DNA from 3 places in the Arthrobacter sp. UYP4 genome. Region 3 is predicted to be linked to each of the others. Evidence: riboswitches for the same ligand, from Rfam matches in the RefSeq annotation. Region 3 holds a riboswitch; each other region holds the start of a gene.

Region 1 (4,384 bases), on a different contig from region 3:
CTGAGCCCGGACGCCCAGGAACTTCCCCGCCTGCACACCCGTGCCACCGTGGACACCTATCTGGGCGTTGCCCGTGAGCTCGGGCTCGACAGCGCACGATTCGAAGCCGACATGCAAAGCTCCGACGTGCAGTCACTCATCGAGGCCGACCGGATCGAAGCTGTTGGCGTCGGCGTAACCCGAGCCCCGGCGCTGATCCTTCTTGATGATCAGAACCATAATGCTTTGACGTCACTGGATGACTTCCGCGAGGCGGTTCGACTCGTCGCAAGCTAGCGATCCGCAGGCCTTCCCTTCGAGCACCAGCACCACGTCTTGGGTCCGAGGCACAAGAGCTCCAGGGGCTAAGTGATGTGGACGCTGCGTCAGTCGTGCTGCTCGCAGGCCGGGGTCGTCTTATCGTCGCCGATCATGGCGTTCAGAGCGTTGCCTGAGCTGCTCGAGGTAGGCGTTGTACGCGTCGAGCTCCGGTGTTCCCTCCCGATTGTGCTTCCGGTCAATAGCCCGTGAGGTCACGGTGTCGTCGCGCTGCCAGCGCACCATGATGATCAGCAGCATCAGCACCGAAGGCAGTTCCCCGTAGGACCAGGCCAAGCCGCCGGCGATGCCCTGATCGGTAAGCGGGTCGACGTCCCACCCAGCGGGCAGCGTGCCGAAGAAATCGACGACAGGGGTGGTCGCCATCATCAGGACGACGCCGAAGAACGCATGAAGCGGCATCTCGGCGAAAATGTCGAGGAACCGGCCGAAGTGGGACTGTTTCACCGGTAGAGGGTCCGTCGATAGCACGGGGACGGTGAAGAGCACCCCGGAGATCAAAAACAGCAGTTCAAGGGTGATGTGCCCGTACCAGGACGGCAGCATCGCGTCGGCGATACCACTGAGGTAGACCCCGTAGAAGCTGACAAGGAACACCGGGATCATGAACGCCGGATGAAGGACGATCCGAGCGGATCTTGAGCGCAGTCCCGCATGAGCGAGCCGGAGGATCGGGCGCCCAAGTCCATGATGAGGGGTGGCGCGCAGCAACAAGGTGCCGGGCCGACCCAGGACCAGAAGCGGAGGGACGGCCATCATGAGCGTCAGTTGCTGGAACATGAAGACGGAAAACATGCGCAGACCGTAGCCTTCGACGCCGGCGCCCATGGTGATCATGATGATGGCGCAGCCCGCCAGGAAGATCACCGTCCGCCACACAGGCCAGGAACGGCCCATCGACCACAGGCGGATCGCGCCGGCCAGGTAGAACACACCCAGGACCAGAGCGACTCCGGGGATCAGCGGGATCGGCTGCAGGGTCGGCGCTAGGTAGGCCGCCCACGATGGCGGGGCCTCCGGTATCCAGACCGGCCCGCTAACCCACGGATCATTCACTGATACACAACCATCTCAACGTCACGCTCTCGCCCAGGTCTAGCTCGTAAATATCTAGGAACCGCACGCCCGGTCAACTTGCACCGCAACCCGAAAAGCGGAGACGCGCGGGCAAGGAAATAGCGGTGAGTGCCCCCGTCCAGGGCACTCACCGCTATCTCAGCTTGAGGGCAACCACCTCACCGGAGGGTGAAGTTAGCCTGCGACGCGCACGAAGGTCGATCCGGCGAGGTCGGACAGGGGGTGTTCCATGGTGAGGTTCGCACCATTCATGCCGCTGCTAATGACCTTGCCGCCACCGACGTAGATCGCGACGTGACCCGGACGGACCACGAGGTCACCGGGGGCCGGGGTGGCGACGACAGTTCCGTACTGCAGGAACTGCATGGGGCCGAGGTCTCCGACATTCTTTCCGATCGAGCGCAGTGCCCGCTCAGCAAGAACAGTGCAGTCCTGGATGGACCCGATCTGGGCGTAGGCCGATGCCACGATGGCCGCACCGACGCCACTCGCGGGAACACTCGGCGCTGCGGGAGCTGCCGGGGCGATCGGGGCGACAGTGGACGAGGTCAGGGAGTATCCGGGCTGAGGTGCTGCAGGAGCGGGAGCCGGGGCTGCGGCCGGTGCGCTGTAGAAGACCTGGCTGGTGGGAGCGGCAGCGGGAACAGCGGCTGCACTGACAGCAACACTGGTAGAGGCAACACCGGAAAGCTGGATCTGCTGACCCGGGAAAATGACCGAGGCGTAGGACAGGCCATTGCTTGCCAGCAGAGCATCGAGATTCACGCCGTGCTTGGCGGCAATGGCACCCATGGTGTCGCCGGAGGCAACCGTGTAGACGCCTGTAGCAGCGGCGGCGGGGGCCTGCGCTGTGACGGTGCTGGAGGCGTCCTGCGAGTAGGTGCCGGCCTGGGCGGCGGGGGCTCCAACAGCGAAGACGAGGCCGCCGGTTGCAGCTGCGATGATGGCCGGCTTGCCCAGTGCTACAGCGCTGGTCTTCGCGGAATACGACAGGCCCTCGAGGGCGATGGAGTGGGTGACGGCGGCGCGGTGGCGCGCAGAAATGGACGGACGTGACATGGTGATTGCCTCTCCCATGCCTGCGGGGTGAGCTGTCGGGTTCGGATGGGAGTCACCCGGCCGTCCTCAACCTGGTCCCATGGCAGCACGCAAGGATGCAGCACAGGAATGAACTGATGGATCGACTTAACCCCGAGGATCAACACACGAAGGTGCGGTGACCCGGTGGAAACGTGGTTCCCCCGTCCCTGCCGTATGGATTGTACGAACGGATCCCGGTAGCAGCGGCAGGGCTCGGCATTCTGCGTGGGAGAGCGATCTCGACGGGTGCCGGGATCACCTGAGGAGAATACCCCAGGATGGTATTTGATGTCACGTTCGCATAACGAGGGTCGGCATGTTGCCACGACACGCCGACTAGAGGGCCGCTAACAGAGGCCTGCGGAACTTCTGCTTCTGTTGTTCATTCACCTGCCCGTGCTCGTTGACAGATACTGGTGAGGGCCGTGTATCTCGCATGGCCGAAGACCACATCAACGGCTTCCTGCGCCGGTCAGCAACCCGCCGATGATGTTGAGGGGAACGACTATGAGCAACCACATCGCACCGAAGGTCAGCATCAACACTGCTAGCGCGGCACAACCAGCCGACTACATGGACCCGCTCACCAGGGCAACACCTCATCAACACGGATATGCAACCGATAAGGGCGCCTACCTGCGCCGGCTCAAGCGCATCGAAGGTCAGGTCCGCGGAATAGCCCGCATGGTTGATGAAGACCAATACTGCATTGACATTCTCACCCAGGTCGCCGCCGTGAACAACGCCATGCATGCGCTCAGCCTCGGATTATTGGAAAGCCATCTCACCCACTGCGTCGCAGATGCCGCCCATGAAGCCGCACGCACACATGGCACACCCGGCCAAGCGGGCACCGATACCGTCGACGCCAAAATCAAGGAAGCCACTCGTGCAATAGGTCGCCTACTGCGTTAACTGCTTACCTCATCCACGACGCACCTTTACTACCCAAAGGTCGCTTATCGGCGTCGCCACAACGTGGCTCTATAGCGTGGCTGGATAAGGAAGCGTCACACAATCGCGCTCTTATCGGTATCTCCCTTTTGCGCCTCGGGGCCTAGCCCACACCAAAGCCTCTTTCGTTTATGTGTTCGGGTTCGGACCCGTTTGGGCGGCGGACGGAATGCTTGACGGCTTTCACTGCCGCCGATGGTGGTGTCCCGTTACTGAGGTCGGCTGCGAGGACGGCGGCGACTCCTTCTCGCCCAATGTCTGTGGTTCCGACTCGTTCGGTGAGGAATTCTGCGAGTTTAGCCCTGCGGTCGCCTGTGTCCCAGAGTTCCTTGGCGTTGGCTGCTGCGTTCTGTGTGTCGACGTCGTTCTGCCAGTCCTCGGTTACGACGACCGCGGACTGCCGCTCAGCTTCTACGTAGTCGCGCTGCGCATCCCAGTTTCGGACTGCTTCCTGTCTTTTAGGGGCGTCGGCCATCACTTGTCGGGCCGATTGCTGGCGCCCCTCAAGGTACTCCTCAGGAGTCAGGTTGTACCGTGTGCGGATCTCGTCGTGCATGTGTTCGCGGGAAAGGCGGGCCATGTCATCGAACGGCTCCCACTGCTGTGCGAGGGCGTGCTGGGAGGCGATGTCCTCAGGTCTGGCCGCTTCCCAGAACTGCGGCTGGTAAACAGCGCCGAGCTGGGTACGCATGACGGCTCGTTCGGCTTCGAACCGCTCCTGGAGCTGTCGACGCTCGGCGTCCTGGGCGCGCAGCATCTGCTCGTTCCGCTCTGCGCGCTGACGGGCGAGCATTTCGCCGAGCCTGCCTGCGACGGCAAGGGCTGACTGCAACTGCGGTCGGAACAGCCCCTCTGCCCCATCGGGTGTGTCATGGTTCATGCGCTATCTCCCTATCCCTTGATCCGGCACGTGCAGCTCTGTCTCGAAGTTCTCCGCAGGTCGCTGTCCTCGCAG
Region 2 (4,384 bases), on a different contig from region 3:
CAGCCTCGGTGCCATGGTCTCGACGCCGCAGGCCGTCTGGGTCACCGGGAGCGATCCGAAGGCCGTCACCCAGCAGGTGCGCAACACGACGCACCGCGCCGCGGGCAAGGGGCAGGTCCCCGTGCTGGCGGCCTACAACCTGCCGTTCCGCGACTGCTCGCAGTACTCCGCCGGTGGCGCGACCGACGTCGCTGGCTACAAGGCCTGGATCGACGCGCTCGCCGCCGGGATCCAGGACAGGGCGGCGATGGTGATCCTCGAACCGGACGGCCTCGGCATCATCCCCTGGTACCGCGGGCTCGACGGCGCCCTCGAGTGGTGCCAGCCGGCAGAGGCGGACGCCGCGAGCGCTGCAGCGGAACGCTTCGAGATGCTCAACTATGCGGTGGACCGCCTCAAGGCACTGCCCGACACCAAGGTCTACCTCGACGGCACCCACAGCGCCTGGCTCGGTACGGGCGAGATCTCGAGCCGGCTCGTGAAGGCCGGCGTACAGAAGGCCGACGGCTTCTTCCTCAACGTCTCCAACTACGAGCTCACCGAGCGGCAGCTGAAGTTCGGCAGCTGGGTGTCGCAGTGCATCCACTACGCCACCGAGATCGACCCCGGGGCCTACGGATCCTGCGCCAGCCAGTACTACCCGGCCTCGCCCGCCGATTTCTCCACCTGGGGGCTGACGGACGCGTGGTACGCGCAGCACGTCGCCGGTGCTCCGAACGCACCGTCGTCGGACGAGCTCGCACACTTCGTGATCGACACGAGCCGGAACGGACGGGGCCCCTGGGTCCCGTCGGTCGCCTACCCGGATCCCCAGGTCTGGTGCAATCCTCCGGGCCGCGGACTCGGCTACCTCCCGACCTCCGACACGGGCAACGAACTCGCCGACGCCTTCCTCTGGATCAAGGTCCCGGGAGAGTCCGACGGGGAGTGCAGTCGCGGCCTGACGGACAACGGGGGCATGGACCCGGAGTGGGGCCGCGTGGATCCTGCGGCCGGTGCCTGGTTCCCCGAGCAGGCGCTGGACCTGATCGCGAACGCCAGCGCGCCCGTACGGCCGTAGCGGACCGGAGAGCGTGCGCGGTCCGTGGGCCGCGCACGCTCTCCGGACGCCTACGCTGAGGGGATGGACAGCTGGAAATCTGCGGGCCGCCTGCGGGAACGGATGCTCTGGAGCACGCTCTCCTGGGTGGGTCTCGTGCTGACCGTCACCCTGGCCACCAGCATCGCGCTGGGCGCGGGCGGCACAGGTGCGGTCGAGAGCCATGGGTTCTACCTGCAGCAGATCGTCCTGCTCGCGTTCAGCGCGGGTGGCACGCTCGCCGCCGTGCGTCGCTGGTGGTCGTTCCGCACCGGCGCGTAGGGTACGCGCCGTTACGGAAATGTGACAAACCGGAGGAGCACTGGGTATCGTCATCGGGTGCCTCCGCCGGAGTGAGGCGCTCCCGGACGGATTGCCGAGCCCTGCCGCCGATCGGGATTCGTTCGCAAACACCGAGGCGGGGACGGGGGAACCACAGTTCCACCGGGCGTGCGGCCCTCCTGCCGGCGTCCTCGGGGTTAAGTCGCTGAACATCGCCGGATACGGCGCTGACCGCGGCCGGGTGACTCCCATCCGAACCCGACAGCTCACCCCGCAGGCATGGGAGAGGTATTCATCCATGTTCCGAAAGATTTCCCCTGCGCGCCACCGTGCCGCAGTCGACGGCAACCTCGCGATGCAGGGACTGTCGCAGGCAGCCAAGGCGCACGCCACCACCGTCGGCCGCCCCGTCGCCGTCGTCGCCATCACCTCGGGCCTCGCGCTCAGCGCTGTCGGCACCGCGCACGCCGGCTCCTACACCGAGCAGGGTTCGACCGCCCCCGCAGCCGTCGCAGCACCCGCAGCGGCGCCCGCCGCAGCAGTCGCTCCCGTAGCGGTCGCTCCCGCAGCCGATGCGACCCACACCGTCGTCGCCGGTGACACCCTCGGTGGCATCGCAGCGACCTACGGCGCCGACCTGACGGCCGTCCTCGCGGCCAACGGGCTCTCCCTCGCCTCGATCATCTTCCCCGGCGACACCGTGGTGATCCCCGCGAGCGGTGCGGCGCAGGCTCCGGCCCAGGCCGTGTCGGTCCCCGTGGCCGTCGCTCCCGCCGCCGAGGTCCAGCAGGCAGCCGTCGTCGCTCCCGCGGCGGAGGTCCAGCAGGCAGCCGCCGTCGCCCCGGCACCGGCTGTGTCGACCGCGCCCGGCTCGGGCGTGTACCTCGCCTCGGCAGACATCACGCCGGTGGCATCCAGCGGCGTCGCGGGCACCCTCGTGGCGTCCGCCCAGGCGCAGCTGCAGGCCGGCGCGATCCAGGACTGCACCGTACTGGTCGAGAACGCCCTGCGGGCAGCGGGCATCTCCGTGGGAGACCTCGGTCCCTCGCAGTTCTTCCAGTTCGGTTCGACGGTGGCCACCCCTGCTGCCGGCGACATCGTCATCACGGCGGGCCACGTGGCCATCTATGTCGGCGGCGGCCAGGTCATCAGCAGCGGCATGAACGGGTCGAACCTCACCATGCAGCACCCCCTCTCGGACCTGCCGGGAGCATCCTTCGTCCGGGTTGCCGGCTAGCAACCCGACGGACCACACGCGGGAAGCGGCAGGTGCTTGGACGGGGCCCTGCCGCTTCCTTTCTTTAACGCCCGACAGAGGCGCCGACCGACGCGGGGACTCAGCCCCGCGCTGCCAGGGCGGCCTGGATGCCGGGGATGCAGCCCTCGTTCTGCAGGGACGTCGTATCCCCGAGGGCCGTGCCCTCATGGAGCTGGGTGAGCAGGCGCCGCATGATCTTCCCGGAGCGTGTCTTGGGCACGTCGGGGACGACGACGACGGACGAGGGACGGGCGATGGGTCCGATGGCGCCCGCCACGTGCGAGCGCAGGGCCGCGGTGACGTCGCCGGATGCGTCCGCCCCTGCCGAGAGCACCACGAACGCGGCGATCGCGTGGCCCGTCAGCGGATCCGTCACGGGGCAGACGCCGGCCTCCGTCACCAGGGGGTGGGCCACCAGCGCCGACTCGATCTCGATGGTGGACAGCCGGTGGCCCGACACGTTGATGACGTCGTCCACGCGCCCGAGGATCCAGGTGTCGCCGTCGTCGTCGTACCGCGCGCCGTCGCCCGCCAGGAACCAGCCCTGCGCGGCGAACTTCCGCCAGTAGGAATCGAGGTAGCGCTGGGGATCCCCCCAGACGGTGCGGGCCATGGCCGGGCCGTGGCGATCCACCACGATCAGGCCCTGCACGCCGGGAGGCACCGGCCGGCCCTCGTCGTCGACGATGCGCGTGCTGACCCCGGGAAGGGCGCGAGCGGCGCAGCCGGGCTTGAAGTCGGTGTCCCCGGGGCTGGGGGAGAGGACGGTCGCGCCGGTCTCGGATTGCCACCAGGTGTCGACGACGGGCACCTCGTCGCGGCCGAGGTTCTTCCGGAACCAGCGCCACGCCTCGGGATTGACCGCCTCGCCGACGGTGCCCAGCACGCGGATGCTCGAGAGGTCGTAGCCGGCCGGGACGCCGTCGGGGAACCAGCCCATCAGTGACCGGACCAGCGTCGGCGCCGTGTAGTAGCTCGTGACGCCGTAGCGTTCGATGATCTCGAAGTGGCGGCCCGGGTGCGGCGTGTTCGGTGTGCCCTCGAAGAGGACCTGCGTGGCACCGTTGGAGAGCGGCCCGTACAGCTCGTAGGTGTGCGCGGTGACCCAGGCCAGGTCAGCGGTGCACCAGTGGACGTCGCGATCCCGCAGGGCCGGATCGGGATTGCTGAAGAGGTGCTCGAAGCTCCACGACGCCTGCGTGAGGTAGCCGCCGGACGTATGCACGAGGCCCTTCGGCTTCCCGGTGGTCCCCGAGGTGTACATGATGAACAGGGGCGTCTCGGCGTCGAACGCCTCCGGTTCGTGGTGCGGTGACGCGGTGTCGACGACGTCGTGCCACCAGACGTCCCTGCCTCCGGTCCAGCTGACGTCGGAACCGGTGCGGCGCACCACGAGCACGTGCTCGATGCTGTTCCGACCGGATACCGCGGCGTCGGCGTTGTCCTTCACAGGCACGGCCGTCCCCCGGCGGTACTGGCCGTCGGTGGTGACGAGCAGCTTCGCGCCCGTGTCCTCGACGCGGAAGCGCAGTGCCTCCGCCGAGAACCCGCCGAACACGAGGGAGTGCACGGCGCCGATCCGGGCGCACGCGAGGGTGACCACGACCGTCTCGACGAGGACCGGGAGATAGATCACCACGCGGTCGCCCTTGCCGATCCCGAGGGCCAGCAGTGCGTTCGCGGCCCGTGAGACCTCGTCCTGCAACTGCGCGTAGGTGACGGTGCGGCGATCGCCGGGCTCGCCCTCGAAGTGCAGCGCCACCGTG
Region 3 (4,384 bases):
CCCCCTTGGCGTTGTTGCACTTCAGGCAGCAGGCCACAAGGTTCTCCCACGTGTCGCCCCCACCCCTCGATCTCGGCAGGACGTGGTCGATGGTCGAGGCCGTCTTGCCGCAGTAGGCGCACAGGTGGTTGTCCCGCCGCAGGACCCCGCGTCTCGTGGCCGTGACGTCGTGCCGGTAGGGGACCCTGACGTATCTGTTGAGCAGGATCACGGACGGCCGTCCGAGGATCTCGGTGGGTCCGACGACCGGCTCGTCGTCCTCCGCGATGACGCTGGCCTTGCCGGTGAGGACAAGCACGAGTGCCCGGCGGAACGTGACGACCGCCAGTGGTTCATACCCTGCATTCAGAACAAGAGTGCGCATACGGTGGCCTCATTGCTGACCTGTTCCCCGCAACCGGTTGCCATCCCGGGGTACGGGAGAAGAGCTTCGGATTGACACTGCAAGGGTAAGCCGGAGACCGGCGTGCGGCGAACCGGTGCGGGGACGGGTTGACGCGCCGCACGGCGTCGGGCTACCGCCGCCCAACGACAGAGGAACCGGCACGTCCGTGCCGGTTCCTCGATCGTGAGTCGCTGGGGTGATCAGCCGCCGACGCGGATGTAGACGCCGCCCGAGCCGAGCTCTGCCGGTGCGATCACCGTGGTGTTGCCGTTGAAGCCGCCGTGGACGGCCTGGCCGCCACCGATGTAGACAGCGATGTGGGCCATGCCCATGCCGCCGTCGGCGTAGTAGATGAGGTCACCCGGGATGGCCTCGCCTGCGCCCACCGTGCGGCCGAGGGAGAGGTAGCCTGCCGGCCAGCCGTGGAAGTTGATGCCCGCGGCGGCGAGCGAGTTGCTGACCAGGCGCGTGCAGTCCTGCATGACGCCGAGCTGGCCCTGGGCCGCGGCGGCGATGGTCGCCGCGACTCCGGAGGAGGCGGCCGGGGCGGGAGCAGGAGCCGGGGCGGGAGCAGGAGCCGGGGCGGGAGCAGCCACGGCGACCGGGGCGGCCTGTGCGACGGGGGCCGCGACGGCCGCGGCGACGGGAGCCGGTGCGACCGGCACCTCGACGACGACGGGTGCCGGAGCGTCGGCGACGGGTGCCTCGACGACGACCGGTGCCGGAGCCTCGGCGACGGGTGCCTCGACGACCGGGGCGGGCTCGGCGACGGGCGCCTCGACGACGACCGGCTTGGCGGTGACCTTGACCGGGGTCATGTTGAAGGCGACGGCGGTCTCGGACGAGGCGACGACGGCCGCGCGGGCCGACGTGACCGTGACGCTGGACGCTGCGGCGTCACGCTGCGGCTGCAGGTCCGCGGCGTTGGCTGCGACCCCGCTCGTCAGGACGAGGCCGGAGGCCGCGGCGATGACGGCGGCCTGGCGGCCCATGCCGCCGGTGGTGACGGCCTTGGCGAGGGCCGAGAGGCCGGCGGTGTCCTGGGTTTCGCTGCGGTGGCGGGCGATGATGGCGCGTGAAGACATGGTGGTTTCTCCGAAGGGGTTCTAGCGGACGCGGACGAAGCCGGCGCCGGGAAGGTCTGAGAGGTTGTGGAGGCCGGTGTTCATGCCGTTGAGGCCACCGCTGATGACCTGGCCGTTACCGACGTAGATCGCGACGTGGCCCGCCGTGATGACCAGGTCACCCGCAGCGGGGGATCCGACGACGTCGCCGAACTGGAAGAACTGGCCGGGTGCGAGATCGCCGACGGACTTGCCGACGGAGCGCAGGGCGGTCTCGACCATCGCGGTGCAGTCCTGGGCGACGCCGATCTGGCCGTAGGCAGAGGCGACCAGCCCGGCAGCGACACCGGAGGACTGGACAGGCGCGGGTGCCGGTGCGACGACGGGCTCGGCGACGGCGACCGGTGCGGGCGCCACGGCGGCGGGTGCGACCACGGGTGCGACGGGAGCGGCCTCGACAGGAGCGGCCGCGGCGGGAGCGGCCTCGACAGCAGCGACCTCGACGGGAGCAGCGGGCGCCACGACCGCGGCGGGAGCCTCGACGACGACGGCGGGCTCGGCCTCGACGACGGGAGCCGGCGGCTCGACGACCTCGGGAGCAGGAGTGACCTCGACGGCCACGCGATCGAAGGAGACCGTCGCGGTGGCCGGCACGGTGACCTCGGCCGACACGACGCGGCTCACGGTCAACGCTGCGGAGGACTGGACTTCACGCTCGGCGGCGGTTGCAGCCTGGGCGGGCAGTCCCGCGGTCAGGACCAGGCCCGACGCCGCGACGATGACGGCTGCCTGGCGGCCGACCGATCCGGCATTGGATGCTGCTGCTGTGGACAGGGCCGTCAGCGGACTGACGTCCCGGGGCGCGCGGTGGCGGCCCGGCGAAGAGCTTTTGGACACGTTGGATTGCCTCTCCCAACGCCTGCGAGGTGAGCTGTCGGATTCGGATGGGAGTCACCCGGCCGCTGCGGAAACAGCGACTTAACCCCAAGGATTTCTGGAACAGAAACCCGAAAATTGGTTCCCCCGCCTCTGCCATGCGATGGTGCGGACGGACCTCCGGCAATGGCAGAGCTAGGCGATTTGCAGGAGGGTGCCGGATCTAGAGCGAATTTGGCACAAGATGGAGGCTACCTCAGATATCGCGGTATGTCACGTTACGGTCACGGAATGGTGTGTTATTGATGACGGAGCCGTGCCGGACTCAGGACGCGACGGAGACGAACACGTGCGAGGCGACCTCCGGAGGCAGCTCGAGCGCACCTTCCACCCCGGGGACGCGGACGGAGACGTACCCGCCCACCGACTCCAGGCTGAGGCGTGCACCCGGCCGCAGGCCGCCCTCGTCGAGCTGGGTCAGGAGTTCCGGGTCGACCTGGATCGGCTCGGCCAGGCGCACCAGCGTGACCGGCTTCTCGGGCGAGTAGGTGCCCATGGCGGAGAGCAGGGTGACCACGCCGTCGGTGAAGAGTTCGGACTGGACGCCGCCGATGGCCTCGAGGCCGGGGATGGGATTCCCGTAGGGCGACTCGGAGGGCTTGCCCAGGAGTTCGTAGAGCCTGCGCTCGACGCGTTCGCTCATCACGTGCTCCCAGCGGCAGGCCTCGTCGTGCACGTAGGCCCAGTCGAGCCCGATGACGTCGCTCAGGAGGCGTTCCGCGAGGCGGTGCTTCCTCATGACCCCGGTGGCCCGGTGCCGTCCCAGTTCGGTGAGCTCGAGGTGCCGGTCACCCGAGACGACCACCAGTCCGTCACGCTCCATGCGTCCGATGGTCTGGGAGACCGTGGGTCCCGAGTGGCGCAGCCGTTCGGCGATGCGCGCCCGCAGGGCGACGATGTTCTCTTCCTCGAGTTCAAGGATGGTCCGCAGGTACATCTCGGTGGTGTCGATGAGGTCCGTCATGCGGGTCAGCTCCTTGGTGCGGTGCGGGTGCGCGGCTGGGATGCCTCACGCCGGTGGGGGTCCACGGCCGCCACGACCTGTTCCGCCCCACGCCTCCCAAGGTTAACCCATGGTGCGATTCCCCCGGCAATCGACCGGGGCGGCGACGGCGTCCCCGCCGCATCCTCCGCCTGCGGTGTTAACAAATGGAGCGCCACCGGCTCCTCGGGCAGAATGAGGGCGATACCCGCCGCCGAAACAGCTGGAGCACCCATGACCGAACTGCCCCGCATCCCCGAGCACCTCCTGCCGTCGGACGGCCGGTTCGGCGCCGGTCCGTCCAAGGTCCGGAGCGGACAGATCGACGCCCTCGTGTCCGCGGGACGGGTCCTGCTGGGCACGTCGCACCGCCAGGCTCCCGTGCGCGAACTCGTCGGGCGCGTGCGGGACGGTCTGAGCACCTTCTTCGGCGCACCCGAGGCATACGAGGTGGTCCTCGGGGTGGGCGGCTCGACGGCCTTCTGGGATGTCGCCACCTTCGGGCTCGTGGAGCACAGGGCGCAGCACCTCTCCTTCGGCGAGTTCGGCTCCAAGTTCGCCTCCGCCACCACCAGGGCGCCGTTCCTCGAGGCATCGGACATCATCACGGCCCCGCCGGGTACGCGCCCCGATCCGGCGGCCGCAGCGGGCGTGGACACCTACGCCTGGCCGCAGAACGAGACGTCGACGGGTGTCGCGGCTCCCGTTCGACGGGTCGAGGGCGCGGACGACGGCGCCCTGGTCCTCGTGGACGCGACCTCCGCGGCCGGCGGCCTCGACGTGGACGTCTCCGAGGCCGATGTCTACTACTTCGCCCCGCAGAAGAACTTCGCCTCCGACGGCGGATTGTGGCTGGGCCTCTTCTCCCCCGCAGCGCTGGAGCGGGCGGCCCGGATCGATGCCGGCGACCGCTGGATCCCCGACTTCCTCAACCTCCAGACGGCGATCGACAACTCGCGCCTGAACCAGACGTACAACACCCCGTCGCTGTCCACCCTGGTCACGCTCGACGCGCAG

The links. A riboswitch is a leader RNA that binds a small molecule or an ion and turns the genes downstream of it on or off. The one in region 3 is predicted to bind cyclic di-AMP.
Region 1: it holds a riboswitch for cyclic di-AMP, as region 3 does, so the genes downstream of both, AC0Z9V_RS17755 (C40 family peptidase) here and AC0Z9V_RS12090 (NlpC/P60 family protein) in region 3, are expected to answer to the same signal.
Region 2: it holds a riboswitch for cyclic di-AMP, as region 3 does, so the genes downstream of both, AC0Z9V_RS13085 (LysM peptidoglycan-binding domain-containing protein) here and AC0Z9V_RS12090 (NlpC/P60 family protein) in region 3, are expected to answer to the same signal.

The regions. Positions count from the first base shown of each region.
Region 1 is NZ_JBXAVU010000010.1:14,749-19,132, forward strand. It holds gene AC0Z9V_RS17745 (DsbA family protein) at 1-276, shown strand, start outside; gene AC0Z9V_RS17750 (cytochrome c oxidase assembly protein) at 397-1,374, opposite strand; gene AC0Z9V_RS17755 (C40 family peptidase) at 1,570-2,454, opposite strand; cyclic di-AMP (ydaO/yuaA leader) riboswitch at 2,457-2,669, opposite strand; gene AC0Z9V_RS17760 (metal-sensitive transcriptional regulator) at 3,049-3,390, shown strand; gene AC0Z9V_RS17765 (hypothetical protein) at 3,533-4,309, opposite strand; partial or broken gene AC0Z9V_RS17770 (hypothetical protein) at 4,313-4,384, opposite strand, start outside.
Region 2 is NZ_JBXAVU010000003.1:192,351-196,734, reverse strand. It holds gene AC0Z9V_RS13095 (glycoside hydrolase family 6 protein) at 1-1,060, shown strand, start outside; gene AC0Z9V_RS13090 (hypothetical protein) at 1,124-1,360, shown strand; cyclic di-AMP (ydaO/yuaA leader) riboswitch at 1,474-1,655, shown strand; gene AC0Z9V_RS13085 (LysM peptidoglycan-binding domain-containing protein) at 1,659-2,597, shown strand; gene acs (acetate--CoA ligase) at 2,698-4,384, opposite strand, start outside.
Region 3 is NZ_JBXAVU010000002.1:747,050-751,433, forward strand. It holds gene AC0Z9V_RS12080 (HNH endonuclease) at 1-364, opposite strand, end outside; gene AC0Z9V_RS12085 (NlpC/P60 family protein) at 586-1,470, opposite strand; gene AC0Z9V_RS12090 (NlpC/P60 family protein) at 1,492-2,346, opposite strand; cyclic di-AMP (ydaO/yuaA leader) riboswitch at 2,352-2,521, opposite strand; gene AC0Z9V_RS12095 (iron-dependent transcriptional repressor DtxR) at 2,651-3,349, opposite strand; gene serC (phosphoserine transaminase) at 3,602-4,384, shown strand, end outside.